2 regions of the Marivirga salinarum genome follow, and region 2 is predicted to be linked to the other one. Evidence: riboswitches for the same ligand, from Rfam matches in the RefSeq annotation. Region 2 holds a riboswitch; the other holds the start of a gene.
What was found. A riboswitch is a leader RNA that binds a small molecule or an ion and turns the genes downstream of it on or off. The one in region 2 is predicted to bind thiamine pyrophosphate.
Positions count from the first base shown of each region.

Region 1: another riboswitch for thiamine pyrophosphate. It lies ahead of QYS49_RS03230 (class I SAM-dependent methyltransferase); the one in region 2 lies ahead of QYS49_RS08115 (TonB-dependent receptor).

Region 1 covers NZ_CP129971.1:733,335-749,875, reverse strand. Annotated here, with positions in the region: gene QYS49_RS03235 (hypothetical protein) at 1-433, opposite strand, end outside; TPP riboswitch at 751-845, shown strand; gene QYS49_RS03230 (class I SAM-dependent methyltransferase) at 889-1,614, shown strand; gene QYS49_RS03225 (AIR synthase-related protein) at 1,614-2,678, shown strand; gene QYS49_RS03220 (thiamine phosphate synthase) at 2,675-3,301, shown strand; gene QYS49_RS03215 (Trm112 family protein) at 3,331-3,630, shown strand; gene QYS49_RS03210 (tetratricopeptide repeat protein) at 3,783-5,708, opposite strand; gene QYS49_RS03205 (Trm112 family protein) at 6,125-6,463, shown strand; gene QYS49_RS03200 (hypothetical protein) at 6,445-7,371, opposite strand; gene QYS49_RS03195 (DUF2715 domain-containing protein) at 7,439-8,083, opposite strand; gene QYS49_RS03190 (Trm112 family protein) at 8,420-8,695, shown strand; gene QYS49_RS03185 (hypothetical protein) at 8,792-9,478, opposite strand; gene QYS49_RS03180 (hypothetical protein) at 9,572-10,183, opposite strand; gene QYS49_RS03175 (hypothetical protein) at 10,303-10,881, opposite strand; gene QYS49_RS03170 (hypothetical protein) at 11,036-11,374, shown strand; gene QYS49_RS03165 (hypothetical protein) at 11,379-12,434, opposite strand; gene QYS49_RS03160 (hypothetical protein) at 12,440-12,670, opposite strand; gene QYS49_RS03155 (hypothetical protein) at 13,100-13,717, opposite strand; gene QYS49_RS03150 (IS3 family transposase) at 14,045-14,686, opposite strand; gene QYS49_RS03145 (YgaP family membrane protein) at 14,789-15,001, opposite strand; gene QYS49_RS03140 (Crp/Fnr family transcriptional regulator) at 15,079-15,705, opposite strand; gene QYS49_RS03135 (DUF3667 domain-containing protein) at 15,910-16,541, opposite strand, start outside.
Region 2 covers NZ_CP129971.1:1,894,876-1,911,416, reverse strand. Annotated here, with positions in the region: gene QYS49_RS08120 (T9SS type A sorting domain-containing protein) at 1-3,281, opposite strand, end outside; TPP riboswitch at 3,446-3,540, shown strand; TPP riboswitch at 3,707-3,803, shown strand; gene QYS49_RS08115 (TonB-dependent receptor) at 3,858-6,326, shown strand; gene QYS49_RS08110 (DUF6687 family protein) at 6,413-7,468, shown strand; gene QYS49_RS08105 (DUF5606 family protein) at 7,543-7,974, opposite strand; gene QYS49_RS08100 (hypothetical protein) at 8,561-8,881, opposite strand; gene QYS49_RS08095 (hypothetical protein) at 8,983-9,186, opposite strand; gene QYS49_RS08090 (PKD domain-containing protein) at 9,548-10,798, opposite strand; gene ftsZ (cell division protein FtsZ) at 12,254-13,822, opposite strand; gene ftsA (cell division protein FtsA) at 13,851-15,176, opposite strand; gene QYS49_RS08075 (cell division protein FtsQ/DivIB) at 15,201-15,965, opposite strand; gene murC (UDP-N-acetylmuramate--L-alanine ligase) at 15,955-16,541, opposite strand, start outside.

The DNA.
Region 1 (16,541 bases), 1.2 Mb from region 2:
GATCAAGCTTTTTAAGTTGCTTTTTTGAAATTGATCCATACCAATCCGCAGATACGTATAGGTAGGAAATGAGCACTATGAAAAATGTGAAATAGCGAAAGTTAGCAAACCAGCTTTTTTGGTCAAAACCAAAATATACTAACCGCGAATACCACTTGGGGTACTTCCCTTTCCAAGCCACATCTAGCTTGTAAATCAAATAAGTAAACAGCAAAGAAATCATAGTAAAAAGCAAGACTTGAAAATCAGAGAAAGGAGTGATCAGAAAGTCAAATACATCGGCATAATCAAAAATATTAATTCCGAACTCATCATACCTCTGATAATTAAATAGCATCCCAATCCCTACGGCAAAAATATAGGCTACCGTAATGATGGTTTGAAGCTCTTTGATCATTGCTTCATAAGCGTTTTTAATAATTCCTTCGTTCATAAAGTTAAAAGTAGAATTAATTACAAGATTAAGCGGGATTTTATATTTTTAATTTGAGATTCGATGACAATTTCTGATGTCACTTCTCCGCTACTGTAGGCGGCAGCTTTTTCAATTAAGCCTGCTGAAGGACTTTCCAAAACGGTTGCCTTATTGATCTTTCTATAGCATAAGCACAAGCGGACGCTTGCATTATACTATTTCAGTTAGTTTCAAGTTAGCACTAGTTCAAGCGCCCGCTTGGACCATTACGCTGTGCCTAAGGGATATTTTTTGAAAGCATTGCTTAAGTTTTTAATTATCCTTAGCTTCGTCTTATATTTTACATGGGGTGCCAACTGAACGGCTGAGATTATACCCAAATAACCTGATCTAGGTAATGCTAGCGTAGGAATTGTGAAAGCCATTCGAACTTCCTCTTCCCCTGCATGCAAAGGTCATAAATATTAAGTTCGATGACTGAAATTTCAAAAAAGGAAAAATTTGATGTCGCCACCGGTGAATTGCGCAATTGGCAAGGTAGGCAGGAGTGGTTTTTTAACAGAGACGATACCGACCACTACGAGGCCTATTACGAAGGACCTTATAAGCGCCAGGAAGTTTGGCAAAAAAGAACGCTGGAAGAACTCATAAAGAAAGATAGCCGCGTTGAAAGCTTATTGGAATATGGCTGTGGCACTACACGCTTTACAAGATGGTGGCATGAAATAGGGATTCAGGCTACAGGCGGTGATATTTCTCCTTTTATGCTGGCCCAGGGTGTTCACCTCTTCAATGGCGACCTTGTTCTAGCCGATTCTCATCATATGCCTTTTAAAAATCATACGTTTGACGCACTGGCCTTTATCACCACTTTCGAATACTACAAAAGACCAATAGAAGTAATCCGTGAAGCCGCAAGAGTAGGTAAATATGGGATTATCTTTGGGATGATGAACCGAAACACACCCAAATTGGTGCGAAGAAGGGTACAGCAGTTATTTGGACAAAACAATTATTACGTAACGGCTAATTTCTATACGCCTGCTTCATTAAAAGAACTTATTGCTGAGGCGCTTCCTGACAGGGATTATAGCATTCAGTGGAATGCAACTGGCTTACCCAAATGGTTTCCACGTCAGCAGTGGAAGTTACCTTATGGTGATTTCTTTGGTTTATATGTACAATTTAATGATGTGTGATGGCGGCTTTTGATGATCAATTTGGAAAAGTAGATGCTCAGGTGTTTAAAGAGGATTTACTGCATAAATGTGGGGCCAAAAGAGAAGAAGTAATTTGCGGCCCGAGATTTGGCGTTGATACGGCCATAATTGACTTAGGTAATGGAAATGCGTTGGCCACTTCTAGTGATCCGCTATCTCTGATTCCGTCTCTGGGTATGGAAATTTCAGCTCACTTATCCGTGCACCTATTGGCTAATGATATGTCTACTACCGGATTTGCTCCCCAGTATGCTCAGTTTGTACTCAATCTTCCGGTCAGTTTGTCTCGGGAAGATTTTAATTTGTATTGGGGCCACATAGATACGCTTTGCAAAAAAATAGGCATTAGTATTACGGGCGGACATACAGGCCAGATTCCCGGTCAGGAATCTACCATTTCCGGAGGAGGCACCATGTTTTTACAGGCTCCGAAAGACAAAATAGTAAGCAGTAATAATGCAAGAGTAGGCGATAGCATTATCATGACAAAACATGCGGCTTTATCATCCTCTTCCCTTTTAGCCAATGCTTTTCCTAAAACGGTAAGTGAAAAGTGCGGTAAGCAAACCCAAGAAATTGCGGCTAATAACTTTTGGGATCTTTCTGTATTGAAAGAAGCATTAGCGGCCTCCAGCATTCTGGAGCCAAACAAAGAATTGCATGCGATGCATGATGTAACAGAAGGCGGAATTTTAGGAGCATTGGATGAAATGGCGGATGCCTCGGGCTGCGGTTTCACAGTAGAATTAGATAAGATTAAACTGAATGAGGAGGTAAAGCAGATTACTGATTTGTTTGAGATCGACCCCTTTATCTCTATCGGTGCCGGTTCTATGCTGATGGCGGTAAAGCCGGGAAATGAAGACCGCTTGATCCAAGGGCTTTCAGAAGAAGGAGTTGAGGCTTATAAAATTGGAGAGTTTACGGAAGGCTCTTCCAAGCAGCTAGTGCAAACCAATGGAGAGCAGAAGCCTTTTACTTTTGATGGGGTGGATCCTTATTGGGCTGCATTTTTTAAAGCATTTCAAGCAGGATGGAAATGAAAAAACTAGCAGGACTTTATTTGGTGATTGACCCAAGTCAAGAGCACGAAAGCTTGTTGAACAAACTAAAGGCAGCTTTGAAAGGGGGCGTTGATATTGTACAGATTTGGGATCATTGGCCTGAGAATCAGAGCAAGGAAGCCAAATTAAAATTTATTAAGCGGGCTAAAGAATTGGTAATGGATTTTCAAGTGCCAATGCTTATGAATCAAGACTGGCGCTTGGCCTTAGAGACAGGATTAGATGGGGTACATTTTGACCGATTGCCTGCCGATTTTCCAACTATTCAGGCCAAACTGAAAGACCAATATATTGGCCTTACGGTTACGAATGATATGGAAGCCGTACTCATGGCTGAGCAAAATGGCTTGTCTTATATCAGTTTTTGCTCCGTTTTTCCATCTCCTTCGGTTGAAAGCTGTGATATTGTACAGCCCGAAAGCATCAAGAAAGCAACCAAAATCAGCAATATGCCCATTTTTCTTTCGGGAGGAATCAATCAAAAGAATTTAGAGCAATTGAAGGAGCTCCCCTTCCATGGTATTGCGGTTATTTCAGGCATCTTAAATGAAGCCGATCCTGAAGCAGCTGCCAAAAAATATAAAGAAAAGCTACAGTATTAAGAATATAGGGATTGAGATAATAAAAAATTATGCAAAGCAGACTATTAAAGAAAATGTGCTGCCCTTTTGATAAGGGTGATTTGAATATAAGTATTTTTAAACAGGAGGAAGAGGAAATTATTGAAGGGCTTTTGACTTGCTCAGCTTGTCAGCGTTATTTCCCTATTATTTATGGTATTCCAATCATGACCCCTGATGAATACAGACAAAAATCATTGGAAGCTCCGGTCATGAAGAAGTGGGGATTGGAATTGCCTGCTGGTGATCAAAGCTTTCGATTAGATGGACCTACGCATGCAAGAGCTTTGGAGATGGGTGGTGATGAATAAGAGGAGGGTAGGTTAAATGCTTTATGGAACCAGAAAAGTTGCCTAAAATGATTGACCACTATGCATAACATGGCGGGAACGAGGGTATTTCCTAAGATTCTACATGACCTCTTGCAGTCTGCTTCAAGCGTCCTCTTAAACCAATTGCTGTATTATTGAAGCTCCAATTCTTGACGACTCAACTCCAGCTGCTTTGCATTGATATACTGCTGCTTTTCCCCCATAATTTTTTGGAAGCGATCATTATCTTTTAAGTCTTCATAATATGGACTTTTCAGATACTCAATGGGAGGGGAAGGATCATTTTCAGGATTTAAACTGTCTAGCAGGTGTAAGGCTTTTTCTTTTTCTCCTTTGATAGCATAAGCTTCCATAAGTAGACCCGGAAGTGCTGAGTTTTTACCCCCCTCTTTCATCTTCTTTTCCAGGATAGTAATAGTAGTGTCTAGCCAGTAATTAGCGGAATCAATTTTGCCTTCTTCCATTAGTAAATAACTCAAGACATGAGTTTGATCAATATACTCCGATGGATTGAATGCAGGGCTTTGAATCAACTCATTCACATACTTTTTCGCAAGTGTTTGGTCCACATTTAAGGCCAAAACTGCACATGTCGCAGTTACTCTTATGTTTTGTGGGTCTGCAGCTTTAAACTTTCTAATTTGTGTTTTGGCCTGATCAGGCGTGCTGTAGAACAGATGCCAGAGCGCATAATAAAACTTTACGTCAAGGTTATCTTGCTTTAAAGAAATGGCTTTCTGGAGGTAAGCCGCTGATTTAGAAGGCATATCCAACAATAAGTATGTAAGCCCCATGCCAGCAAAAATTTTATAATTTAAAGGATTTGACTTGATGATTTTTTGATAGAGCCTAATCGCTTCCACTTGCCGGTTTTGTCGAATACTAATATCTGCTAAATTCGCCAATGCCAATAGATAATTAGGATTAAAAGTCAGTGCTTTTTGGTATTTCTCCTTAGCTTCAGCATAGTTTCCTTCACAACGGAAGGCTGTTCCCAAAGCCGTCCAAGTTTCTGCTCTTTTAGGTCCTAAAACCGTTGCTTTTTCCGCATATTTTTTGGCAGAATCTGCGAAGAAATTTGTGTAGAACCCCCTAAGATATCCTATTCCATAAGTCTCTGCTAGGCCCGCATAGGCCAAACTAAATTCAGGATCTAATGCAATTGCTTTTTTGAAGAGGTCGGCTGCTTCTTTAAAATTTTCATTTTCATAGGTGTTATATTTTTCCCTTGCTTTCAGATAGATATTGTAGGCCGCAAGATTATCGGTGGGTTTATCCTTTATTTTGGCTTTTTCTGCAGGGCTTAAAGTGGCTTTAAGATTACGTGCTACCTCTTCGGCTACCTGGGTCTGTATGGCAAAAACGTCATCCATTCTTTTGTCATAATTTTCTGCCCATGCCTGCTCTTCAGGGTCAAGCTGCACTAATTGACATGTGATGCGAAGCTGCTCGCCAGCTTTTCGAATACTTCCGGTGAGCAGATAGTTTACGTTCAGTTCTTCTCCTATTTCCTCTACTGTTTTTCCTTCTGTATCATAATCTCGAATAGTGAAATTACTCAAAACCCGTAAGTCCCCAATCTGCGAAATCTGTGTGAGAATATCCTCTGTAATTCCTTTGGCAAAGTAGGCATCTTCTGCGGTGCTCATGTTTTCAAAAGGTAATACTGCAATCGCTTTCTTCTCATCGGTAGTCTCAAGCGTGTCAGTAAAATTGAAGACCCTATCTGCCAATAACAAGATAATCGCAAGCGCCATCCCCCCGAAAATAAAAAAGTTAAGACGCTTTCCAGTTTGCTGATGAACAGAAGCCTCATTTTGTACCGTACTGGTTCGTTGAAAACCGGCAGGCGTCCACTCATAGATATAGGCGAAAATAACCCATATAGGGAAGCCTCCAATCAAGGCATACAAAACATAGCGGATCGCACTATCTGGAATTTTAAAGGCAGGAAATAAGATATCAGCTACTTGTAAAATTGCCCAGCCGATCACTACATAGGAAATGGCCGATTTGATAACATTTCGCCTTTGAAGCTCTTGAAAGAAGTTTGACATCTATAGTGGTTATGTAGCTAAAATCCTGTCTGCAGTAGGTAGAAACCGACTGCTAAACCTTAAAAGTAATATTATTTAAACTGTTTACCAACAGTATATTAAAGTAAACTGTGCACCAAAATATTCTGAAAAGAGAATTATTATATGTAATGAACAGTTTTGGTATATTTATATAGTAAAAGAGCAGGGTTGATTACTGAAAGTAATATAGTGGTTTTAGCGATATAATACCACCCTTATCGCACGTATTGCGTACTAAAAACGCGAGCGAATCAGCAAGCTAATCCAACAATTCTACAGCCAACAATTCTTTCCTAATACCAGCATATTCTTTTGCTGAAATATATTTGTACTCCACAGGATTATCGTGTACATAATCTAATTTCTGCTGGAATATTTCATTACTATCTTAATTTGTGGGAAAGATTTCCATCAATCTTGCCACCTTGCAGAGCCTGTCGGGAACGAGGCAAAGCAGACTATTAAAGAAAATGTGCTGCCCTTTTGACAAGGGTGATTTGAATATCAGTATTTTTAAACAGGAGGAAGAGGAAATTATTGAAGGACTTTTGACTTGCTCTGCTTGTCAGCGTTATTTCCCTATTATTTACGGTATTCCAATTATGACCCCTGATGAATACAGACAAAAATCATTGGAAGCGCCTGTCATGAAGAAGTGGGGATTGGAATTGCCAGCAGGAGATGAATTGGGTCAGCAACTTCTTACCTTTTTCAATCACTTCCAGTCGACATAAATGGGATTATTTTCATTGGAAAAACTATCGAATACATAATCCTCATCAGAATTCGTAAGACTTCTCGCATATAAGTAAAGTTCGCTGGCTTGACTAGAATTATTATAACCGCCAACTATAAATTGTTTAGCACTATTGTAGGTAGGGGTGATATGATCAAATTCAGAAGTAAAAGAGTGGAAATTATTTAAATCTTCGAAGAAATATACTTCTTCGAGTACATTAATTGAGTTACTTGCTCCCAAAACCAAATCTTGAGCGTTGGAAGAGAAATTTACATAAGTAAAATCTTTCACTGAGTTATTTGAATAAATTATTTCGTTATCACTTCCATCATTTGGCTTTTGTATTAATCTATAGGTGTCTGAATTAATGGCACCCATGTATTTTACAGTATAAGCCAAATCTCCTCCAGAAGAAATCGATAAAGAAGTAAACTCTGCAAAAGCATAGTTGGGAATTGAAGGCGAAGTTAATGTAGGAATATCCATATCGGGCCCATAAAAAGATAAAGAATTTCCGTTTAGAATATATAATGTAGAGTCGTCTTCACTCCAGTCGAATGATTTTACATCCGTATAACTTGAAAGTATTGTCAATACCGTTCCAGTGCTGTCGATGATCTCAATCAGGTTATCTTTATTCAAAAAAGCAAACTTTTTTCCACTATGGCTTACAGATATTTTAGTCTTAGTATTTTCAGGAGTTCCAGTAATCTTCTGGGGAATAGACTCAATATCAGCAAGATAATAAACGTCATTTTCGTAGATAAATGCAATATTTGTAATGTCCGGCTTTAATGATTCCTCTAATTGTTCAATATATTCCTTAGAAACAAAAGGGTTTTCTGCCTCACAAGAGGATAATAAAAGACAAACAAAAAAGAACTTTATAGTATTTAGTTTCATTATAAACAGATTAATCAGATAGTTAGACAGCTAATAATTTTATAGGGAATATTGCAAGAGTAAAAGTTTAAAAGAAATAAGTAATCCCTAATCCGTTAGACCAAACTCTATGTGCAATTCCTAATGATGAATTAAAGTTTACACTGGAAGGATCAGAATTACCGATTTCAAAAAAGATATGATACATTGAATGGGCATCAATTGACCAATTTTCATTTAATGCATAATGGAACTCGATAGTTGGGGTTATCCCGCCTCTTCCACTAATAAATGATTCAGTAGAATTTACAAAGTCATCTGAAATAGAGGTCTCATACATGACAAAATAATATCCGGAATGTACTCCAGGCTTAATTTGAAAGTTTCTATTTACTTGTAGATTCCATAAAAAAATAAGATTCAGGGATAAGATTTTATAATCAGAATACTTGGCTGTCCCATAGGTGGTATTACTCGTTAAATAGTAAAATTCCTCTTCTTTAGGACTAAAATTAAAGTAGCCTAATTCACCACCTAAAGTAAGTGAGCCATTCTCTTTAATTAGTCCAAGTTTATGACCTACTGTAGGATTATAGACAAATTTTCCTTCTCCTTGAAAAAGAGCATAGTCTGATGAATATCTTAACCCTAGTTTTTTATCTCTACTTTGAGAATAGCTGATGGTTATCGTAAAAATCAGCAATAGAACAGAAATCGTTATTTTTTTAGTCATTAGATTATAATAACAACTCGTCTTACGCAATAGTCTATTGAAGTAGACAAGTTTTTGATTTTTTACATTAGCCTGCTAAACTACATACTTTCACAAAGGAAAGAAAGCTAAATTCAGTATTTTAGTTTGCGTATACCGTAAAAGTATAGTAGTTTAATGTATATACTATATGGTTATGATGTTTTAAGAGAGTTTAATGTTGAGTGAATCTTTGATTTCAATTCCTTCTTCCCGTCATGCTCCGCATTGTGGCATTAAAAACTTAAATACCCCATCAAATGAACATCTAACAAGACCCTTTCCAACACCAAAATCAATTGAAGAAGAATAAAGAAAATGTGCTGCCCTTTTGATAAGGGCGATTTGAATATCAGTATTTTTAAACAGGAGGATGAGGAAATTATTGAGGGACTTTTGACTTGCTCAGCTTGTCAGCGTTATTTCCCGATTATTTACGGTATCCCGATCATGACCCCTGATGAATACAGACAAAAATCATTGGAGGCTCCGGTCATGAAGAAGTGGGGATTGGATTTGCCAGCAGGGGATCAAAGTTTTCGATTAGATGGACCTACGCATGCAAGAGCTTTGGAGATGGGCGGTGATGAATGAAAGGTGGGAGGTTAAATGGGCTTTTATGGAACCTGAAAAGTTGCCTAAAATGATTGACCACCATGCAGGCATGGCGGGAACGGGGGAGTACGGGTGCTAAATAGCATTTAACTTTTCTAAAAGTACTATATATTTTTTGGCTTCTTGAATTTTAGGTTGATTGTCATAAACAGTTAGAGCTCTAAGTAAAAGCTCTCTTACTTGAATATCTAGAGCATTATAGCAAAGTAAAGAATTTAATTTTCCAGCTATATTTATTTCTATATCTTCAGATTCTAAATTGTCCATGTAATCTTTTACCTCATTGTAGTACTTTTGTTTATTGTAATTCTTCGAATTCCACTTATTCCGACTAGGAAGAAAGAAATTTACATGCATGAATATTTCAGTTTTTCCATCTGTGGTTTCAATAAATGTATCTAACTCTCTTTTTAGGAATATGGAAAATTCGGGTTCAAAAAATTTATAGCTAAAATAAATATTCTCATTAATTACCTTCTCAATCTCACCGTTATTAATGAAAAGATGTAATAATGCTTGCCCATCTAGCCCTGATTCTAAAATGGCTTCTGGGTAAGTAAAATTAGTTTCAAGTTGATGGTTAATGTGAGTTATTCGAGATTCTTTATTATTTGTTTTAAAATCGCCATTGACTTTGTAGAAAATGTCTTGCACTTGGATTTGTGCAAATATGGTATTGTTTCCAAAAAACACAATTAGAATAAACGTAAAAGAAATACATTTAAAAACAGAATTCAACTTTGTTTTGAAACCAATATTCATAAGTACTTTTTTGTCAAAATAATTTTATCGTTACTATATAGCAATTTAAGTATTTGTTTAACATCAATTCCAATTGGGTCTTTGATATTTAATTTAGTTTTGATCAAATTTATTTTCCAATTCCAGTTTATATTCTTGAATCTCCTCAAATTTATTAATACCTAATATCTCGGTTAACCTTAAAAAAGAGATTTTATCTTTGAAATGGAGATATTCTAGCAATGGTTTTAGATATTTTTCTTGCCCATTATACATTCTTCGAAATTGAATTGAATGTTTTTTCTTATTAAAACATAAGGTCATCCAATTACTAGTTCCGTTTTCACTATACGGGTCAAAAATCGGTTGTGCACTTTTAAATTGAGAATAATAATTGCCAAAAATGAACTCTAACTTGTTTATCTGATCGAGATCAATTTTCTGATCATTTATAAATATCTCTGTGCTGCCAAACTTTAGCTGTCCCATCAACTTTCCTTTTAGAGGTTGTATTTTACCCCTCACCACTACTGCCCTAACAAAATAATAAAGCATTACCGTAAACAGAATTCCAGAGATAGCTTGATTAATTGTTTGTGATATTGTAAAAAAATGGTTTAAGATGAGAATTAGTATTGCAAGAATCATAGCAACTATTCCTAGAATATCACTAATCGAATATTGCTTTCTTTTATCGGGAATAAAGATGTCAAATTTTAATTCCATTTATCTAAAAGTTACCTTATTGGGTTGGCGATAATGAATGAAAGGTAGAAGACCACCATGCAGAGGCATGGCGGGAACGGGGATTTATTCTTGAATAGAATTAATTTTATTACTAATATTTAATGAAAGGTAAGAGCTATTTTATGAGTTGCAGAGTTTTCATAATCTATAGATCCATCACCACCTATACCGAAAATTTCAAATTCAATTCCCGCGGAAGTTATTTTTTTGAAGGTAAAGGAAAGTTCTACAGTAAATTCTTTTTTTGGTAATCCCTCTACTGTAGCGGAAACTTTATTCCATTGATCAGCTGCTTCAAAAATTGCCTCAGCAAGCTTTTTCTCAAATAATTTTATTGGATCGTACATTTTATCGATGCTTTTCTCTTTCGCCTCTGAAGGTTTTTCATAGGTATATGTAAGAGTATGAGCTTTCTCCAACTGCCACTTTTTTTCAGCTTTGACAAAAAATGAGAAGCCACCACCTCCGCTACCATTATAACTCGTTTTTAGTGTTATGACCGCCTTTTTGATGTTAAGAGGATTGTCTTTAAGACTTGAATTTGCTTCATTAATGCTATTATTGATAACAGTAACCATTAAATCAAGAGGTAAATTGTTTTGTTCTTTATCTTCTTGTCCTAAAACTTGATGGAACGAAATTAGGGTAACTAATGCTAGTGCGAAAAGCTTTTTCATAGTGCTATTATTTTGGTTGAATAATTAATTATACTAGTAAGATATTATTTTTATTTTAAAAAATAGCATTAAGGGATAAAAAAACAAGGTAGAACCTATTTTTACCGCACCTGTAGTCTTCGGAAATTCCTCCCTTATAGTCAACTTCTATTTTATGAGGGCCTATGATTTCAGCCGTGAATGGCAATGTATCCTATTCAGTATTTTCATCAGCTGGCTATTGGCTTACATCAATTACAAGCTAAGTGAACTCTTCATCACCAAATGGTCAGCCCACCTCAATCAAGTTGACTTGCAAGTGAAGTATAATGAGTGCAAGCTGATAAAAGCTGATTTAGAAGTGAATTTAAATGAGCTTAAGATGAATTTTGATGAATTGAAATCAGTAAATAAATCCGATAAAGAAAAATATTCTCAGGTATTGAAAGAGTTTAATGAATTGAAGGAGGAAGCTGAGGTAATGAGAAGTAAGCTGAGTAGGAAGAAGAAATAAGAAATTAAGATAGCCAATAAATTAATACGGATGTGAAAAGAATGGCAATTACTTTTATCACATAGTATACCCATCCATTCCATTCATATCCGTCATCCGTCTCTCTAAATGGATTTAAAAGGGTTAGGACTTCTACAACTAATAAATAAGACAGAATCATTGCATACCATGGTAAATCAAAATACCATTCATACAAAAGCCAATCTATTTTTTCAATTTCAAAAATAAATAAAGGAATTAACAGGATTAAAGTTGTTCCAATAATATTTGGTATAATACCAGGAAGTTTGGTTTCTAGTAAACCAACTCTTTTTTCACTTACATACGTCAAATTGATATTTGACATGTTCTCGCAATCAACAATTAATAAATGTCCAGGAATATCTTTTGATAACATACGCCCAAATTTAGTTTTGTATCTTCTTGCACTTTGAAGCATGATTTTGTTTAAAGAACTACAATCATTCTCCTTTAACTCATAGTCTACAACAATTCCAGAGTACAATGTTGAATCACTTCCAGTGCCAATTAAAATATCGGCACGAGTAAATAGATGTTTATTTGATCCAGGCTGTATACCTTTTAATTTTTTAAAACTGGTGTGATGTCCATTAAATAAATAGAACCAATAGTTTCTAAATCTTAATAATTTAAATTTGGTATCTATTCTACTTTTCCTGACAGCTCTTCCTAATACTAATCCTGAAGCAATACTGATTGAATAGAGCAGGCCAGTAAATGGAGCTATTTTACTAGCAAATATTTCATTTAATGTGATGGGATATATAGTGTCGTCATCAGGTTTTGTTTCATTAGACTTAATCTCTTTAAAATAGTCTATAATAAAATCTAGATTAATTGTGTCAAATGAATTGTATAATAGTGAGGTTATTATTAATAATATAACTCCTGGAATAGATGAAATAGCAATTAAAGTGATCAAATTATAATTCGACCTAAACTCTTTTGAAAATTCACCATAAAAATAAAGTCTACGAAAAATTACTCCAGGAAAAATAATTAGGAATAGGATTGTTATAAAACCTAAAGATAAATTCATTATAGTTAAATCACTATTTCAGAGTAGTGTTCAGAACTCTGCTTGCTATCTATAAGTTTATTAATTTCTTCCATTTCTTTGGGGCTTGAAAGAATTTTCTCTCCTTTTTTGGAAACAATTTTACTGCTATCATCATGAAATAACGATAAAATTGAAGATATTCCTATAAAACCTAATACTATGATCAGTATGTCAAGGAATGTAACTGAGTCATTATTTTCAGATTTTTTATTCATAGAGGAGCAACTTTATATTTGCAATATTACTAATTTATAAACGCTAAACATAAAATAATAGTTTATTTTAGATGTAATGAAATGGCATTTATTAAAAATGCCCTATTTCTACTTCCATAGCTCCAATCAAATAAGCATATTCCACTTTTTTTATATTACTGTGATTCTTGGCGTTTTCTAAATTTGATTCTATTATTTCTTTACATCTATTTCTTATAACATTTTCCTTAAATAATAATTTCCAAGTGGTAGTAAGTTTATTAATTTTAGACCATTTCCTTTCAGAAAGAAATTTATAAAATAATTCTCTTTGATCATCTGTTGCATCAGGTAAATCTAAAGTTACTAAGGCTCAGTAAGTCATAATAGTTTTGATTGATTTAATTAAAGATATAATTTTGAAGTTGAAAAGTAAATTATTCTAAGAGTTTAACTATTTACTAAGCAACTGATTGTATTCATCAAAGTATTACTTTGTTCTGGCGTAAAATCTTCTTCAACATATCCATCATTAGTCCAAATTCTCATAGTTTCGATTGGCTTATTTATAAACATTTCTAGTTGCTTTTTCTTGCCAAATACACCTAAAAAGTATTGAGTATAATTACCTTTACAATTGAATTTTGCATCATTTACCAATTCCAATCTGGTGCCATCTCGAAACAAGACATTCATTTTATCATCATCATCAATGCAGCTGCTTGCACCAACGACTTGTGCACTAATTATTATAGATCCTCTGTCACTTTTCAATAAATAGAAACCAAATCCGTTCTTACCACCATCTTTTGATACTATCAGTAATTCTTTTCCTGCATATGACTTGTCTCCTGTCATTTTATCTACCTCAACCGATACGTATTGAGAACAATCATCTGAATTAGTAGACTCCGAAAGTTCAGATTCAGATTTTGTATCAACATAGTCCCATGTTCCATCTTCATATAATAAAACCTTTTCACCTTCATTGGTCGTAGCCTCTTTTTGAGCATTTAGATTCGAAGTTGCTAATAGAAGAATAGTGATTAAAGTAAGTAAATTTTTCATAGGTATATTTTTTTGAAGAACAATTTAACTTTTTATTTAATAAGAACGTGCATTTCGTTCAAATTTTAATTGAAAAAATATAATTTCTCACAACTATCGCACCACCGCCAACCACACTTGCACCAATCCAAATAGGCTCAGTAAATTAGCCTATGCTTTTAAATATACCCGTAAAACCTCACGTTCTTAAATTCTTAGAAGAAAAATACCCACGCTAGTCCTCGTTTGTAACGAGGATTCACAAAACATGATGTATCGTCCTAAAATTACTTTACGGTTTAACATTATAGTCCTAATATAACTTTACTACGATTAATAGTCCTAGTATTACTTTACTTTTTCTTTGTAGTAGTTCTTCCATTTTCGTGTTATAGTCTCTTCAGTTTCATGTGCAATGTTCGGTGTTAAGTAACTGCAGCTCATATGTGGTCTAATACCATTATAGTTTTTAATCGCTCTATCAATGAAATTTTTCGCCACAGTAAATGAGCCAAAAGCTTGATTGCATGCAAACTCATGTTTTAAGATACCATTTACCCTTTCCGCTATTGCATTTTCATATGGACTTCCATTCTCTGTCATGCTAATTTTAATGAAGCTGTTATTGAGTATATCAACATAATCTTTACAACAGTATTGTATCCCTCTATCGGAATGATGAGTCACATAGGATTGACCTTTCCGTCTTATTGCCATTTTCAAGGCTTCTATCGGTCCTTCTCTTGATAAGTTTTCACTTAGATAATGACCTAATATTTTCCTTGAGTAAGCATCAGTTAGTAAGCTCAAATAAGCAAAATTTTCTTTTATTTGAATATATGTAATATCACTAACCCATACTTGATTGCTTTTATAAATCTGCTTTTGAGCAATCAGGTTTGGATATTTGCGTAACCAATGATGAGAATGAGTAGGGGTCCAAGCGGACGCTTGAACTAGTGCAGAGCTATCATTGAAATAAAAAAGCAAGAGCGGTTTTTAAAGTAATTGATGCACTTCCACTTAAACCAAAAGAAGGAAGTGATTGATCACCTGAACCGCTAGTGCTTTTATTCAATCTAGAAAGTTTTCTTATTTACTTTCTTTCATAGGGCAAGTTGAAATCCCGAAAGGTGCGTAAAGAGGGCAGAAGCTTATCAAGCTGGTTAAAACAAATACTCCAGCTAATACTAAAAGCACTATGCCTACTGTTCCTGAAATGATTCCTGTGAAATAAAGAACTCCTATAACTGCAGCGATTATTACTCTAATAATTCTATCTGCTGATCCCATATTTTTTTTCATCTTCTTAAAATTTAAATGGTTTTGCTTTATGATAGGATAAAGATAAGTACTGCTCAATTGCTAGTCAGTGACTGCGGTCACCACTCTCCCACAATTTTTATCTCCCCAGCCTTTTGTTCCACTTTCTCTTCATTTTCAAGCTTTTTCAGCACTCGAGTGATCACTTCGCGAGCGGTTCCTAATTCGTTCGCAATCTGGCTATGGCTCATTTTAATGGAATTAGTACTGGTCAGGGCAGATTTCTTTTTCAGATAATCATACAGGCGCTTATCCATTTTGTCTAATAGTAAATGGCTTATAGTTTCCAGTAATTCTGAATATCTTAGATTGTATTGATTATAAAATAATTCATTGAAGTCCGGATATTGATGCAGCCATTCGGGCAAAAGCTGTACGGGAATTAAAATGATTTTTGAATCAGTTTCCGTAGTGGCAAAGACTTTACTTGGGCTGTTTTTCAATGCCGCATTGAAAGTCATCACACAACTTTGAGCAGGTTCTATATAGTACAGTAGTAACTCCTTCTCTTCAAATTTTGAATATACTTTTACTAAGCCATCCAAGACAATGGGTAAGACCTTTACATATTGCTGCGCTCTTAAAATTTCGGTTCCTTTGGGAAATTCTTTGACCGTTGATTCTTGCAGTATCTTTTCAACCAAATCAGGTTTTAAAAAAGACAATATCTTCTTTTCAGATTCCATTAGTTGTGGTTTTTAAGAGGTTCTGTATGCTGCTATAAAGATATTGCTTTTCTGGATAATGTCGAGTAATGAACTACCTTAGCTTGCTTTCATAGCTATTAGCACGCGTTTTGCTTCGCAACGCGCGCTAGTAGGCTTTTCCTGTATCGTCCTCCTTACAAAGGAGGACGAGCGGATCTAAATCCATACTTTTTATCGCTTTTACTAATTGCTTTTACTAAACACATCAAGTAAAAGGCCAATTATAATTATAAAGAGGGGTAACATCGTAGATCCAAAAAGATAAGCAAGAAAGCCTTTAAAATAACTCAGAAATTTATTTTTGTTAAAGAAGTTTCCAATAGCCCAAGTTGAATAAAACAGTGGAATAATCAATGACAAATAGGAGCTTTCGAAACCAGTAATACTTTCCACAATTTTAAATAAAGTGCAAATCAAGCTTACAATTCCAGTTGTAAAAAAAACCAAAATGAATATCTCGTAAATATTAAAACTTGATTTTATAAAAAATAAACTGGTCCATAATCCAATAAAAATTCCCGATAAAATAATAACAATCTCATAATTATCTTCAATCCATTCCAAAGCTATCATTGCTCCATTACTATCAAAATGTTGTGGTGCCCTATCAGTTTTGAGACCTAAAATATTGTGAATTATGATTAAGACTAATGAACTGAAAATTAAAAAAGAAATTGGCTTTACCAGTTTGCTTCTATCGTAATGTAGGAATTCTCGAATGGTATCACCTGGTCTTACAAATAGTTCCTTGATGGTAAATAGTATTCCTTTTTCAAAGATTAAAACACTAACAAATTCACGCCAGATATACTTTC
Region 2 (16,541 bases):
CCATTAGCTTCGGCAAAATATATGTCATAGGACTTTCCTGGCACTAAATTATTTATGGAAAAATTATTGCCTGCACCATTGTAAACCACTTGACTTCCATTAGTAAAAAAGTCTTTAAGGGTTTTATTGAATTGGTAATCCAATCCATCTATATAGCTTGGGGACTCCTCATATCTGTTTACTATGGTGGCTACAACTCTATCCCCATTACCACGAACAAAATTAATATCTGCCGTTCCTTCTTTCGTAGTAGTCGCTTCAAAATTTGAAACACTTTGAGTTGGTTCTTGTTCACCTGCTTGAACTGGAAATAATCTCCCATAAAATCCTTTATGCGTATATCCTGACCATAATTTTTTATACACAAATGTTAATGCCCCTTGGCTATTCGTAGCTTGAATTACTGAATCAGAGTTTATACCGTCAACTGTTAACTCTTCATAATCAATTAGTAATGGTGCTAGAGAATCAGTGCCATCAAAAACTCTTAAATCAAAAATGGTATTCCCTCCAACTCGACTATCAATTCCTAAATTTTGATAAGATAACTTATCTGTACTTTGTTCTGGGTAGAATGTTTGTGTTATATCCTCATAATTCCAAATAGTACCTGCAAAACCAGTAGGGTCATATAAAAACTTAACAGAGTCGATATAATCCACAGTATCATTTAAAAAGATGGAGTTTTCCGGTCTTGTAGTAAATTTATTAAACCTTAATGTGTTCCAACCATAAGTTAAACCCACTCGGTTTTCTCTGAAAAGCATAGTTGCAAAATAGTAATCTGTTGAGGGTTTAAGTCCAGAAATTTCTGTATCGTAAAAAGTATTATCTCTTTTAGTAACAACGAAAACTCCCTCTGCAATTTCAGTACCTAATCCAAATTGTTCATTTGCTTGAAATCGAGTATTATCTTTAAGTGTCTCTCTCAATAAACTTTCAGATATGGGTTGTTCACTTATTAGAAAAAAATAATTTGCTTCTTTTTCATTTCGAAAATCTGAAGAAGGGTCAACTCGAGGACCACTCAGTCTTATTTTTTCGATTTTTACAAAAGGCTGATCATATGAATAAAAATCTAAGTCATATTTTGAAAAATCATCTGAAGGAGCCTCTATTATATTGTCTACTACTGTTTCATAACTTTCCTCAGCATAAGTAATCTCTCCATTACTCTCATTATATTCTATGATTTTAACTGTATACTCAGAGGCAAAATCAAGTTTATCCATCGTAACATACCAACCTGAACCGAAACTAGAAATATTATTTGCTCTAATATTTCTTACAGTGCCGATTTCAAAATCATCCGCATAAGATTGATTATCAGTTGGTGTAAAAGTGATAGGACTAGTTCCTTTTTGAATTAAAATCATTCTATCATCACCATTACCCAAATAAAATTTGATTCGAATTGTTGAATCAGATATATTTTCAACTGTCAATTCAGAAGCCATTTGTGTTGGAGCAGGCAATGTAATATCCACATCAGCCTGCCAACCCTTAGAACTAAAACTACTTGTCTCAAAATCAGCACTTTCAAATTTAACTGTTAAAGACTCCCCTGATGAAGAAACACTTAAAGGTAAACTATGGGTATCACCAGAATAAGATTCTAAAAGTGTTGCTGTAGTATCTGCACCATCAAAAATCCTAAGCTTTTCATAAGATCGAACTTCCAATTCATTAAAAGTCAATTTCACAGATTTTCCAGCTTCTGCTGAATTTAAGGTTAGAACTTGTTCTTTATTAGGAAAATAAGAACCATTTCCACCTTCATCATAAAAACTATCTCCGGTATTTACACTGACTTCTCCATTATGCATGTATATATTTCCGCTTTCCAGAGTTGTCATAATTTTTGCAAAACTGGTAGAAGTACTTTGATATTTAACACTTGAATTGTCAGGCGTGGAGTTCACTTCCATTCTGGAAAAATAATATTCAGTATTCGGTTGCAAGCCATCGATTTTTACTTGCTTATCGTTACCTTGATATATTACATAAGTATCAGTGCCAACTAATTGACCCTGTCCAAATGTAGTATTGGCTGTATATTCAGTATCATCTGCTACAGTTACATCTGGGTAAGTACCTTCACGAATAAAAACTATTCGTTCCTGCCCACCGCCCGCAGTCAAGCCTAAATATATACTGTCACTATAAATCTTTGAGAAATAAAATTGTCCATTCCCAGTTGGTGTTGGTACTGAGTTGATTTCCCAACCCTGGGAATCGTCTAAAACAAGGGAATTTTCTAAACTAAAAGTGCCTGAACCTGTGAAATCGACATCAGTAATATTTAAATAATCTCCTGAAACATTTATTCCAGACCCAATAATGGTTGCAGTACTACCCTCAGTAGAGCTAACAAATTCTACCACCTCTGATGCGGTTCCATTAACAGTCAAGGCATTTGTGATAGTTTGTTGACTTTCTGCTTGAAATTCAACTTCAATACCTGCTGCTACTGTTAAATTATCAAAGGAGTTATCGTCCTCTATGCTAACTGTATTAAAAAAATCGGGCATTAAAATATTTACATCGAAATAATCTAAATTATTCCCTTTAAAGTCTCTGCTTACATTTATGGTCGAATTTGCCGACTCCAATGTAATCACATCGTAAGAGGCAATACTCCAATGAGATAAATTGATAATAGCATTAGTAATGTCAATATGTTTGGCTACATTATTTATGGAATTAAAATAGCCAAAATCAAATTCATTGGCACCAAATATTATAGTCCCTGAATAGTGAAAAACATTCGCTGCAGAAAAATTGCTTAGGAAGGTATAGCTACCAGAACCTAAAAAACTAATATTATTTGATTTAGGGTCATCAATATCCATATTGCCTTGTGCAATTTCTATTTCCTCCCCATCCTCATTACTGTAAAAGCTTAAACGATTGGAGTCAAGGTCTAATTCTACACTAACCCCAATGTATAGTGAGCCATATATATTAAAATCCCCACTTCCAGTGAAAATTATGGCATTACTGACATTACTAGCATTAAAATCCCGTACACCTATATTTACATTAAATGTAACAGTTTGACCATCTGCAGAAAATGAATTAGCATCAAAAAATAAATCATCATCTTCACCGGGCAGATTTGTATGCAGAGTTGATCCGCCACTAGTTGTTGCCCAGTGATTTAAATCATTAATATCACCACTACCCCCTATCCAAAAATAGTCAGCAGCATGAACGTTTAAAGCAAATAAAATAAAAAATAAAGATAATAGAGATTTGAGGGGAGAGTAGAATTTTTTCATTAAAAACTATGCTTAAAATTGAAAATTAGAATAAGATATTTTAAACCCAATTTCAAAATTAATATATTAAAAATCATTAACCTAAAATCAAGCGTACAAAGGTAAAGAAAAACCAAAATGCTGAAATAAAATTTGTTTCCTCAGAATTTCCCTCTTATACTTGCAGCATCAATAAGGGGTGCCTTAATATAACGGGCTGAGAATATACCCTGAACCTGAACTCGGTAATGCGAGCGTAGGAATTTTGAATTTAAATAGAGCCTATTAGGCAATTACATGAGAGAAACTTGTCCCGATAGCAATCGGGATTCAGTGCCAAATAATAAATTTCTGTGAAATTAAATATTATAAATCAATTACATAAAATGAATAAAAATAAGATTTCAGGAACAATTGTTCTTGTAAATCTATTGTAAAGATAAAGCGTATCTACGCTGGGGTGCCTTAATACAACGGGCTGAGATCATACCCAATGAACCTGATGCCGATAATGCGGTCGCAGGGATTTTGGTTAAGGAAAATGAAAGGAGGTAATTACCCCGCCTCCATGAGTTTCACTAACAAACAATTTAAACAATGTTACAATTTACAAAAAAGTGGTTATTAACTGCTTTGGCTGTGGTTATGAGTATGCATTTAATGGCTCAAAGCAGCATTAGTGGGAAAGTAGTTTCCCAAGAAGACAACTCGCCTTTAGTGGGTGCAAGTGTAGTGATAGAATCCCTTCAAAAAGGAAGTGCCACTGATATTGATGGAAATTACCGCATCAATAATGTTAATGCCGGTAAATATGAAATCAAGGTTTCTTATATCGGCTTTAAGCAAGCTGTTAAAACAGTACAACTCGAAAATCAGGATTTGACCCTTAATTTTGAATTAGAAAGAGATATTCAGATTACGGATGAGGTAATGGTTTCAGCTACAAGAGCAGATGAAAATACACCTACTACCTTTACCAATATTAAGAAGGCAGAGCTGGAAAGGCAAAATCTAGGACAGGATATGCCTATGCTGTTGAATTACACACCTTCAATGGTGACCACTTCAGATGCTGGAGCAGGGGTTGGTTATACTGGAATGAGAATCAGAGGTAGTGATGGAACTAGAATTAATGTCACAATAAATGGAATTCCAATCAACGATTCGGAATCTCATGGAACTTTCTGGGTGAATATGCCGGACTTAGCTAGCTCCGTGGATAATATCCAAATCCAAAGAGGGGTAGGAACTTCAACTAACGGGGCTGCTGCTTTTGGTGCATCGGTAAATATGCAAACTTCTACTCCATCTCAAGATGCTTTTGGAGAAGTAAATAATTCTTATGGCTCTTTCAACACAAGGAAGCATAATGTGATTTTCAATTCGGGAATTACCAATAGTGGCTGGTCTTTTGAAGGACGCCTTTCTTCCATTCATTCGGATGGATATATAGACCGAGCAACTTCTGATATGCAATCTTACTTCCTTTCCGGTGCTTATTACGGTGACAAAACTATCGTGAAAGCTTTGGCTTTTGGCGGAAAAGAAAAAACTTATCAAAGCTGGTGGGGCACACCGGAAGCTCGTTTAGAAAATAATGAAGAAGGTATGCAGGAAGTAATCCTAAATAATGGTTATACAGAAGATCAAGCTGAAAATCTTCTGAATTCTGGCAGGACATTCAATTACTATTTATATGATAATGAGACTGATAATTATCAGCAAGATCACTATCAACTCCACTTGTCACATCAATTTACTGATAACATACAAGCCAACGCAGCTCTCCACTATACTTATGGTAGAGGTTATTATGAGCAATACAGAAATGATGATGATTTCGCTGATTATCAATTAAATGATGTTGTGATTGGAGACAGCACTATTTCCTCTACTGATTTGGTTAGAAGAAGATGGCTAGACAACCATTTTTATGGCTTGACCTATAGTTTGAATTATCAAGAAGGTGATTGGGATGTTACTTTAGGAGGAGCTTATAATGAGTATGACGGAGATCATTTTGGTGAAATCATCTGGGCAAGATTTGCTGGTGAATCTAAAATTAGAGAGCGTTACTACGATAACTATGGAAGAAAATATGATTTTAACACCTTCCTAAAAGCTAATTATCAACTCAATGAGAAATTGAATATGTTTGCTGATATGCAAATCAGAAATATCAATTATGTTACTCAAGGGATTGACAATGACTTAACTACTATTGACACAGGTGGTGAATACTTTTTCTTTAATCCTAAAGCAGGTTTAACTTACAGTTTACCTAATAACAGTCAATTATATGCTTCTGTTGCTGTAGCTAATAGAGAACCGGTAAGAAATGATTTTGTTGATGCGCCTCAAGATGTAACACCGCAGCCAGAAACTTTATATGATTATGAATTTGGTTATAAAAAACAAGGAAGCAATTTCAGTGCGGAGGCCATTTTCTATTATATGGATTACACTAATCAATTAGTCCTTACGGGGGAATTGAACGATGTCGGGTCAAGCATTAGAACTAATGTGGAAAATAGCTATAGAAGGGGAATAGAATTGATTGGTGCTTATCAATTAACTCAACAATTATCAATAGGTGGTAATGCCACTTTCAGCCAAAATAAAATAGCCAACTTTACAGAGGTAATTTATGATTATGGCGAAAACTGGGATGAATATAATGTGATTGAAAATGAATATAGCGATACAGATATTTCATTCTCTCCAAACATCATAGCTGCCGGAGAAATCAATTATCAGCCAGTGAGAGGATTGAAATTTACGCTACTAGGAAAATATGTAGGGAAACAATATTTGGATAATACCTCTAATGATAATAGAGCCTTAGATCCATATTTTGTAAGTGATTTCGTAGGAAGCTACAAATTTGGCTTACCATTCTTAAAAACTGCAGAGCTGAAATTGATGGTGAATAATATATTTAACGAAATGTATTCTTCAAACGGTTATACATTCGGCTACAATGCCGGATCATATGAAGTAAGAGAGAATTATTTATATCCTCAAGCAGGCGCAAATTATTTATTAGGTTTAAATCTAAGATTTTAAGAAGAACTACCTGATAATTATTAATAGATAGCTTTTCCAAAGTTTAGAACTTTGGAAAAGCTACTTTCAATTTCAAAAAGCCAATTATGACTGATAAAACTTTCATCCCCTTCTACGACATCAAAAAATATCCTGATGAAGTTTTGGTAGTCGATGCCCATCATCCTCAGGGATTTGATTTATCGCATTGGCGAGGAGCGCCAGTTCCCAAGAATTGTGAAGCAGATACCAGCACTGAAATTGTTTTAAAAGCAATTCAAAACAATCTACCAAAACTGGATAAAAAATATGTCACCAATAACCATTATGATATTGATGGATTTTTGGGTGTATGGGCTGTTTTCAATCCAAAGGAAGCATTAAAGCATTATGATTTATTGACTGAAATGGCTCAGATTGGAGATTTCAGAGAGATTAATTTTGAATATTCTGAATGGAAAAAAGCCTTAAAACTAGTCTGTTGGCTGAATAAAGAAGAAGCTGAATTATTCTACCCTCCTTTTGGTGCTCCTGAAATAGCAGAAAAGGAAATGGAAGCCTGTGTCCCTAAATACATTCACTTTTTAGATGCTTTCAGCAAAGTGGTGGATTTACCTATTGCTGAAGTTCCTTATACAGAAGAATTCAATTTAGTCTTGAACCATCTTGAAAAAATTGATAACCAGGAAACAATTGATGATATCAGGATGCAAATTGTATATGCCAATGAACCATTGCATTATTATGCCCTTTATAGCAAAAGTCAATCTGCTGATATGGTCATGAGTATTTATTCGGATAACCGATATGAATTAGAATATAAATACACCACTTGGATCAATACCACTCGCCAGCATTTCCCAAGAATCAGCATGGAAAAGCTATGTGATCAATTGAATGAAATTGAAGAAAGCGGTAAAACATGGGAAGCAGAACATTTTACAGATACAGCTCCTATTCTGCGCTTAAAAGGAGAAAAATTAAGTAAGAAAGAACGCTTTCAGAGTCCTTGTTTCAGACCAGTTTATGCCTCAAGTATTAGCCCCGATGATTTTCAGAATATTTGCATTAATTACTTTAGAAGCCATTATGAGAGGCTATCAAAAGGTGTAACTTTGGATTGGAAGGAGGTTAGAAAATTGAATGAAATGGTTTTCGCCTAAGCTTGAATGAAATAAAAAACCTTCCAAGTTTTGAAAACTTGGAAGGCATAAAATCTTATTTCTACTAAATCAAATTACTCTTTTTCTTCATCTTTCTTTTCTTCGCCTTTAGCAGTCAATACCTCAGGTGCCTCTTTTAATAAAGTATTATACCAGCTCACTAATTTCTTTACATCAGAAGGATAAACCTGATTTTCATCGTAATTAGGTAGTACGTGCTTTAAGAAAGCCATAATCTCTTCTTTTGAAGATTTAGCATCTATTCCTAAATCGTCACCAAATTCTTCATGCATAGTATTAAAAATCTTCTGTAAAGGAACATTCCCTTCTGCATCAGTGGTATAAATGGATATTTCATCCAATATGGATACTCTATCGTGTGCGTGAGCTACAAGCTTTTGCTTTTTCTCATCTAAGGATTCTAAAATAACGCCTGTTCTTGAAGGTTTTACTACCTGAAACAAACCGCCTTTTCCTGTAACTGAAGCTATATCTTTTAAAGTCATGTTTTATCTTCTTAAAAATTGATGGACGAATTTAGTGCAAACATTTCCGTTTTCACAAAATTGGGGGATGGATTTTGAGGAAAATATGATTTTAATAGGAAACCGCAGATTTATGAAGTAAAATACAAATAGTTAAACCCAAGCAAAAAGATGGTCGGTGGAACACCGACTATGGAAAAATTAACCACAAAAGAAGCAAAAGCTGTCTGAAGCAGGCAGGGAAAACAAAAGCTTTTTCGCTGTGGCAAAAAATTTACTACTGATCTTACTTGTGTATTTCGAGTTCTTTTGGTAAAAATATAAGTTATGGCCTATCCCTTTGAGTCCTTTGTGAAATTCTCAGTGTAATCTTTGTGGTTAACACAAAACAGCCTTTGGCTGTCATATTTTATTTGTGGTCACCAGAAATCGAGTAGGGTAAAGATAGGAAAATAAAACTGTCGTTGCCATCAACGCCCTTGGCTTTGCATTGTCTTCCCTCTGGTTAGGCAACTTGGGTTTCATTCAACCCATTGGATATGTCTGCATCCAAGGCAAACAAAAAAGCAGAGCCTTACGACCCTGCTTTTCTATTTATTAAATAATATTACTTTCTATCTCGTTGAGAAATTATAGTTTGTAATTGCTCCATTTTACCTGAAGCAATATCTGAAACACCATCATTTATAGTAACATTATCTCCTTCTTCAGTAACAGTATAATCAACAATTGCTTGGGAATAAGTCTCATCACCATTATCGAAACCTGCTGTAGTAAAGCCATTAATTACTGGGCTAGCATTTAAAGTTGAACCACATCTTGTGAAGTCAAACAATAAAGGATATCTTACAGGATCAAGAGGGTCTATATCCACAGATGCATACTGAATGGGAACTAGATAATAGTCTCCATCTACCAAAGTTAGCAATAATCATTTCTTCTGGATTATCAAAACCAAGAATAGTTAATTAAATTGAAGTCTGTGTCATACAATTCCCAATCCATATTAATATCTGCAATATCAATAGATTAATCATCTGGAGCTTCAACTGCAATAGGATTTCCATCTAAATCATCTCCCCATGCCGTGGAAGCAACTGCCAAATCACTTCTAAAATTAACAATAGAGAAACTCGTTGTAGTTGGTTCAATATTTACATTAGCAGATCTTTCATCACCGAAATATAATTCAATCGTTTCGGCATTCTCACCAACGCAATCATCAAAGATCACTATATTCCAAGTAAGAGATTGTATATCAGATGTAGCAGGTATAACCTTTTTAGCAAGACCTAATCCATATTAATTTATAAAAATATAACCATCACCTATAGTAGCTTCGCCACCTATTTAAGATGCATCAAAACAGCATCTGCACTAGACTGAAATTCACTTAGTGTAAGTGTAACCCCCATAGTATCTTCACTGCTCTCATTATATGCAGAAGCAACATCAGACACATTAACTAAAGCTGAAACACCGGACACAGAGATTAATGTACCACAACCTGTGAAATCTTCATCTTAGGAACTACTTCCAAAGAATATCAGAAGCAATCCTAAAATATAAACATTTAATTATTTCCTTTAAAAAATTATTCAACTGGAGTAAATACATCTATTTGAGACCCTAACCCACTAATAATATACTCAAATGTAATGACACCAGTCTCAGGATCAATCGATCCTTCTCCAGCTACATCATTTGAGAATTGTTGGAAGCCATCCAAATCACCACCTAGGTTTTGAGCAGGAATTTCTAATTCACCACAAACATCAGTAAAGATAGTTGGAACAGCAAAAGCACCAGAATAACCTAATGACACCGCATAAGCACTAGTAGGCAAGAAATAATACTCACCAGGAGCAATTTTAACTATTTCAGCTGTATATTCAAGATTACTTACACCAGCATCTGGTGATGATCCAACAACATTATACATACCAGCTAAGTCAGCTACACAAATTGTTTCTGCATACTGGCTGTCAAAGCCATCACTATTGGTGGCCGTTAATACTACCTCATATTCTCCGTCATCATTATAAGTGTGGCTTGGATTTTCTTCATTTGATGTACTACCATCTCCAAAATCCCACGTATAAGAAACCGCATTTTGTGAAGTATTTGTAAAGTCAATTGTATAAGCGTTATTCTGATTAATACTAAAGGAGAAGCCAGCTATGGCCTCTGGGGCCAATATTTTTACGGTATAAGCTGCTTCAAAACTAGTTGCGCCATCCTCATTAGCCACTAATAGATTAATTTTATACGTACCAACTTCTGAAGTTTCACCATTGACGTTGATCACTCCAGTTTCTTCGTTGATACTTAAAAACCCCGGCACTTCTGCCTCATTTTCTATAGTGAAGCTAAATGGTGATAAGCCATCTAAAGTTGGTGCTACACTACTTGAATTCGTTGCCAAAGGAACGGCAATTGAGTCTACTGAATAAATCAGGTTTCTTGGCAGGTCTAAGGCAACCATTTCTATCGTAAAGGCACTTTCAAAGACTTCAGTAACATCATCATTAGAAACTGCCACAGCAATAACGTAGTTAATACCTCCTTCAAGCGTATTACCTTCAGCCACAGTGATAACTCCTGTAGAGTCCTCTATTGTGATACCTTCAAAGTTGCTGACAGAAACATCTGCAATTGAAAAGGTTAAAGTGCCACTTCCATCCACTTCAGGAGCATCACTGGCAAAGCCTTCACCTACTTTTATGGTAGTGCTATTATTGGTATAGGATAATGATCTTACTTCGAGGGCTTCTGTTTCTGGTTCATCTGTACAGGATAAACTGACTAAAAATATTAAGATTAGGTAAATATACTTACTAGGCATGTTTTTTATTATTGAAAAGATGAAAAGTAACCTTAAAAGGCATCAATTAGGATTTAAAATTTTAGCATACAAAAGTATTTTGAAATAGTCGTATTTCAAAATGTTAAACGCACACATTTATACTAACGTACCGTTAGGTAATTACATAGCGACTTGAGTTCCATTAATAATTGGTACGAATTTGCATAATAGAGTAGGGTAAAGATAGGAAAATAAAACTTCCTATCTCAAGCCCTCTCACAGAACCGTGCTTACAGACCATCGTACACGGCTCCTGTTAAGCCTTATTCAATACCATCTCATAGTATTGATGCAAAATCCTTAGCATGTGCATTGAAACGTTTTCTGCAGTTTTGGCAACTCTACTTTCAGTGATTGGGCAGGTTCTTCTTTCTCCGTGTCCCGCTGATGTTTCTAGCTCAAAGACAAGCTATCCAAAGTCAATCTGTCAGCAGTATTTAACCACGGTTACTGAACACTCGCACGGTTTCCACAGAATGTAGGCTCGTCACCCCTTTCCGTAAAATACAATCCCGCATTCCAGCAGAAATTATCTTTGCTTTTACCTGATAACCTGAATTCGATTATTAATTTAGGATTCAGACCGTTTGTAAATAGTGAGTTTCAACTAAAAATTTTGAAGCAATAGCGGGCTATTGTAAGAAATTTTTAGGAAGAAAATCGCTGTTTACAAGCGGAATCAGAAAAACTTTCCCATATAATCCAATATACTGCGTTGTCTTTCTTCGATATAGCTCGCTATATCTTCAAAAAGACGCCTTGTCTATTGAATGGATGCAAGCCATAGGCTGGTCACCCTCTGGGTGAAAAATCTGAATTTCCAAATTAATGTCGAACTCAGGTTGATACGTTCGGTTTAGCTCCAAGTCTTCGGTTTAACTTTGCCCCTTCGCACAACATCCATTCTTTTGAATATGAATACCCCTTTATGACAAGTTGCACGCTCTTCGCATAAAGTCTTCCCTGTTTTCTCCTCCCGTCCGTTACCAGACTTTCTTTGGCAGGGAATTATTCACTACTACGGTTTCATCTGCCACCTTCACCTGTTCGCCAGTTCCTTGTCGTCAAACTTGTCACCGGCTAGCATTATTTTGCAGGGTAAAGGCTTCCCTCATTAAGCAAACTATCCTGTCTGGAAACACATCCGTTATAGCATACAATCTTGTCCAGATTTCGGGCGTTCCCACTTTTTGCAAGGTTGCCCAGACTGTCTGCCAAGGTCGGTTCACTTTCGTTATGTTCCCCTGACTTGCTACACACCCTGTCGTTGCCAACAACGCCCTTGGCTTTGCATTGTCTTCCCTCTGGCTAGGCAACTTGGGTTTCTTTCAACCCATCGGATATGTCTGCATCCAAGGCAAACAAAAAAAGCAGCTCCTTACGAAGCTGCCTGTAACACCTGTTTATTATGACTTAAAAGGATTTGTGAATAATTTAATCTACGTTATCGTGCAAGAACTTATTATTGCCCAATATCTGATTATCATCATTCAAATTGAATCTTGAGATATTTTTCTCAGAAGAATGTGGCACATCTCTTAATTTTACCTGCTTACGTTTATAAGCCGGTACCTCCATTTGTTTATACGCTTCAGGAGTATTGGTATGTCCACCATTTAAGTTTTTCAATTTTTCAATCCTCTCAACAGAACGCTTTCTCAACATTTCTTGGCGCTCTGCCTCTTTTTTATCTACATCATCCTGACTTTCTGACTTATCTACTATATCATACTCATTAGACAAGCTATCAGTAAAATCATCAGCAAAATCATTCTCTTCCTCTACATATTCTGGCTCTTCCTGCTTTTTAGAAGGGAATCCAAAAGAATAACCTCTTTCCTCATCTGCAGGGGGACGAGATTCTTGAGTATTTCGCTTTTCAAAAGTAAATGGACTAGGCTCATTTCTTGGTTCTGGCTTAGACTTTTCTTCCTCTTTCTCATTACCGAAGAGCGTAATCTGCTTATTAGAGTCTAAATCATATACCTTTCTGGCTTCTTGATGCGGAATAGCATTTTCCTTGTAGCCTCCTTGATCAAAACCTGTAGCAATGACTGTTACAGACAATCCTTCTCCTAAAGACTGATCCATTCCATGTCCAAAAATTACTTCAGCTTCATCTCCGGCTCTCTCTTGAATATAATCCGTGATTTCAGTCAGCTCATCCATTTGCAATTCAGCCTTATCACCTGAAATAATGGACAATAAAATCTTTTGCGCTCCTAAAATATCAGTATTATTCAATAATGGAGAAGATAATGCTTCTTCAGCTGCTCTTAAGGCTCTGCCATCCCCTTCAGTTCTAGCAGAACCCATTACAGCAGCACCGGCATTTTTCATTACCGTCTTAACATCTTCAAAATCCACGTTTACTTGACCTGGAACTGTGATAATTTCTGCAATACCTTTAGCACCAGTAGTTAATACGTTATCCGCTTTCGCAAATGCATTTCCAATGGTAAGGTTACCGTGTATCTCTCTTAATTTATCGTTGAGTATAATCAAAACAGTATCACAATTCTCCTTTAACTGTCGAATGCCTTCCTCTGCTTGTCTTACCTTCTTCTTTCCTTCAAAACTAAAAGGCGAAGTGACAATCCCAACAGTCAGGATATCCATTTCTTTGGCTATTCGTGCAATAACAGGCGCAGCACCAGTACCAGTACCTCCGCCCATTCCGGCCGTAACGAATACCATTTTGGTATCATTGCCTAACAATTCACGGATTTCTTCCTTGCTTTCAAGTGCCGCATCTTTCCCTTTTTCAGGATTAGCACCGGCTCCCAATCCGCTTGTTAGCGTTGTTCCAATTTGTAATTTATTAGGCACAGGACTTGTTTTTAATGCTTGGGAATCTGTATTACAGACCACAAACTCAACATCCCTGATGCCTTGGTTAAACATGTGATTAACAGCATTACTGCCACCCCCACCAACACCTATCACCTTTATGATAGATTTGTGGTGTTTTGGAATTTCGAATTTATAAGCTCCTTCAGTCATAATATCCGTGTTTTAAGTTCTTTCGATATTAGTAATCATCTTTTTCATCAAAATCATCTATCAAAAAACTTTTGGTTTTATTGATAATCTTTGAAAAGAAGTCTCCTTCTTTCTTTGCACCTTTCACTCCTTTTTGTTTATGGTTGATAAACATATTCTGATTATTCAACTTAGCTTCAAGGTACCTGTTTTCTCGTTCGTCAATGGAACGATAACCTGCCAATACTAATCCTACAGATGTGGCATACATCGGGCTTTTCACAGCCTCTATTTTTGTTCTCCCTAAATGTTCGTTAGGATAACCAATTCTGGCATCCATTCCGGTTAAAAATTCAACTAATTGCCTGGCACTATGCATTTGCGAACCACCACCAGTGATTACAATTCCGCCTGCCAAACGACCTTCATAACCGGATGCTAATATTTCAGCATGCACCAAATCAACGATTTCTTCCATTCTTGCTTCTACTATATGAGCCAGATTCTTGATGGAAATTTCCTTAGGTGCTCTATTTCTTAATCCAGGAATAGAAACAATTTCATTTTCACTGGCTTCAGTGGAAATTGCTCTTCCGAATTTAGTTTTCAGTAATTCGGCCTGCTGTTGCATTACCATACAGCCTTCTTTTATATCTGAAGTAATGATGTTACCTCCAAATGGAATTACCCCAGTATGACGAATGATGTTTTCATGGAATATGGCAATATCAGTTGTGCCACCCCCTATATCAACCAAGCAAACACCAGCTTCCTTTTCATCATCAGATAAAACTGCTAAGCTGGATGCCAGTGGCTCCAATATCATATTTTCAATATCCAAGCCTGCTCTTTTTACGCATTTCTGAATATTGTTGATAGAATTAATATCAGCAGTGATTACATGAAAATCAGCTTCCAATCGAATGCCCGTCATACCCACAGGATCTTTGATTCCATCATCGTAATCCACTGTATAAACTTGCGGCATCACATGGATAATCTGATTCCCCGCAGGAATTACCATGCGGTGCATATCATTGGTCAAACGATTAACATCCTCTACAGTAATTTCTTCTTCCCTATCTTCACGAGTAATACTACCTCTTTGGATAGAGCTTCTGATGTGGTGGCCAGCTATGCCTACATTAACCACTTTAATGTCGATACCGGAAATATCTTCAGCTTCTTCTACAGCCTTTTTAATAGCCAAAATGGTTTTTTCAATATTGATGACCTTGCCTTTAACTACGCCATCAGATACGGCTTTGCCCATACCCAAAACATCCAGTTTGCCATAATCATTTTTATGGCCCACTATCACGCATATTTTGGTGGTTCCTATGTCTAATCCGACTACTATTTTATCATTTTGCATGTCCATGTATCAACTAAGGTTATTCTATTCACAAATGATTTGTTCTTTAAATTGCAAATTTACACGATCGTATCGATTCCACCCTCTGTCTGGCAGTATCTTATCGTAAAAAATTTTAAGTTTCGATAATTTATCAGAATAATTATACACCGTCCCAAATTCAATCAACTGTTTGGTAACCTGAGGGTATATATTAATTATTCCTCTTTCATCTACTTCCAATTGCGCAAACTGCGCACTCCAAAATTTATCTTGCTCTATAAATTTTATAAAATTAAATAAGTCTTTTCCAGCTTCGTCTTTTAGCATATCATTTTCTAAATAAGGTTTGAAAAACTCACCTGACAATACCATTACCCGAGCCGTAAATCTATCCGACACCGGTAATATTCTTCCTTGATCGCTGATATAATGATCAGCACCATTTGGATTAAATATTCTGGCTATTGGTCGTGCTTGCACAGCATCTACCATCATGTTTCCAGCCAAGTCTCTATATACCTCTGCCGTTTGGATAAACTTATGAGCATTCACTCGCTCTTCCAAATCTTTCAATTTGAAATTCTCATAAGGCAAATTCATCACCATTTCATTGCCATTATTGGTCAACAGACTGTTAATATCTGCCTCATTGATAAAGAAATTACCTTGCTGATTTTTTATATTAATAATAATTTTTTTACAAAGCACTTCTTCTTGTTTTTTGCTCACAAAGCCAATACTTACCACAAATATAATTATGGGTAAAACAATTTTTAGGGCAATATTTAAACTCTTCTTAAGCTGCATGCTCCTTATTAAACATATTTTTTAAAGGTTCTACTAACTGGTCAATATTTCCAGCTCCCATTGTGATAAAAACCTCTAATTCTCTATTACTTAAATAATCTATTATAGTCTCTTTATCTACTTTATATTTCTCATCTACCTGAATAGATTCTAATAAAATATCGCTGTTTACTCCTTCAATTGGTAGTTCTCTAGCTGGGTAGATATCTAATAACATGACTTCATCCGCCAAGCTTAAGCTGCGAGAAAATTCCACTGCAAAATCTCTGGTGCGCGAATACAAATGCGGTTGAAATAAAACACTTACTTTTTTTCCAGGATATAAAGCCCGAACTGAAGTTAACATCGCTGTTATTTCACTAGGATGATGCGCATAATCGTCAATAAAGACAAAATCCTCTCTTTGGATAATATATTCAAATCTGCGTTTCACACCAGCATAAGTACTAATTCCTTCTAATATCTCTTTATCATTTAAGCCTAATTGATGAGCTATCGCTATAGCTACTACTGCATTTTCAACATTATGAAAACCAGGTACAGACAATTGGAACCCTTTTATAATTGTATCATTTA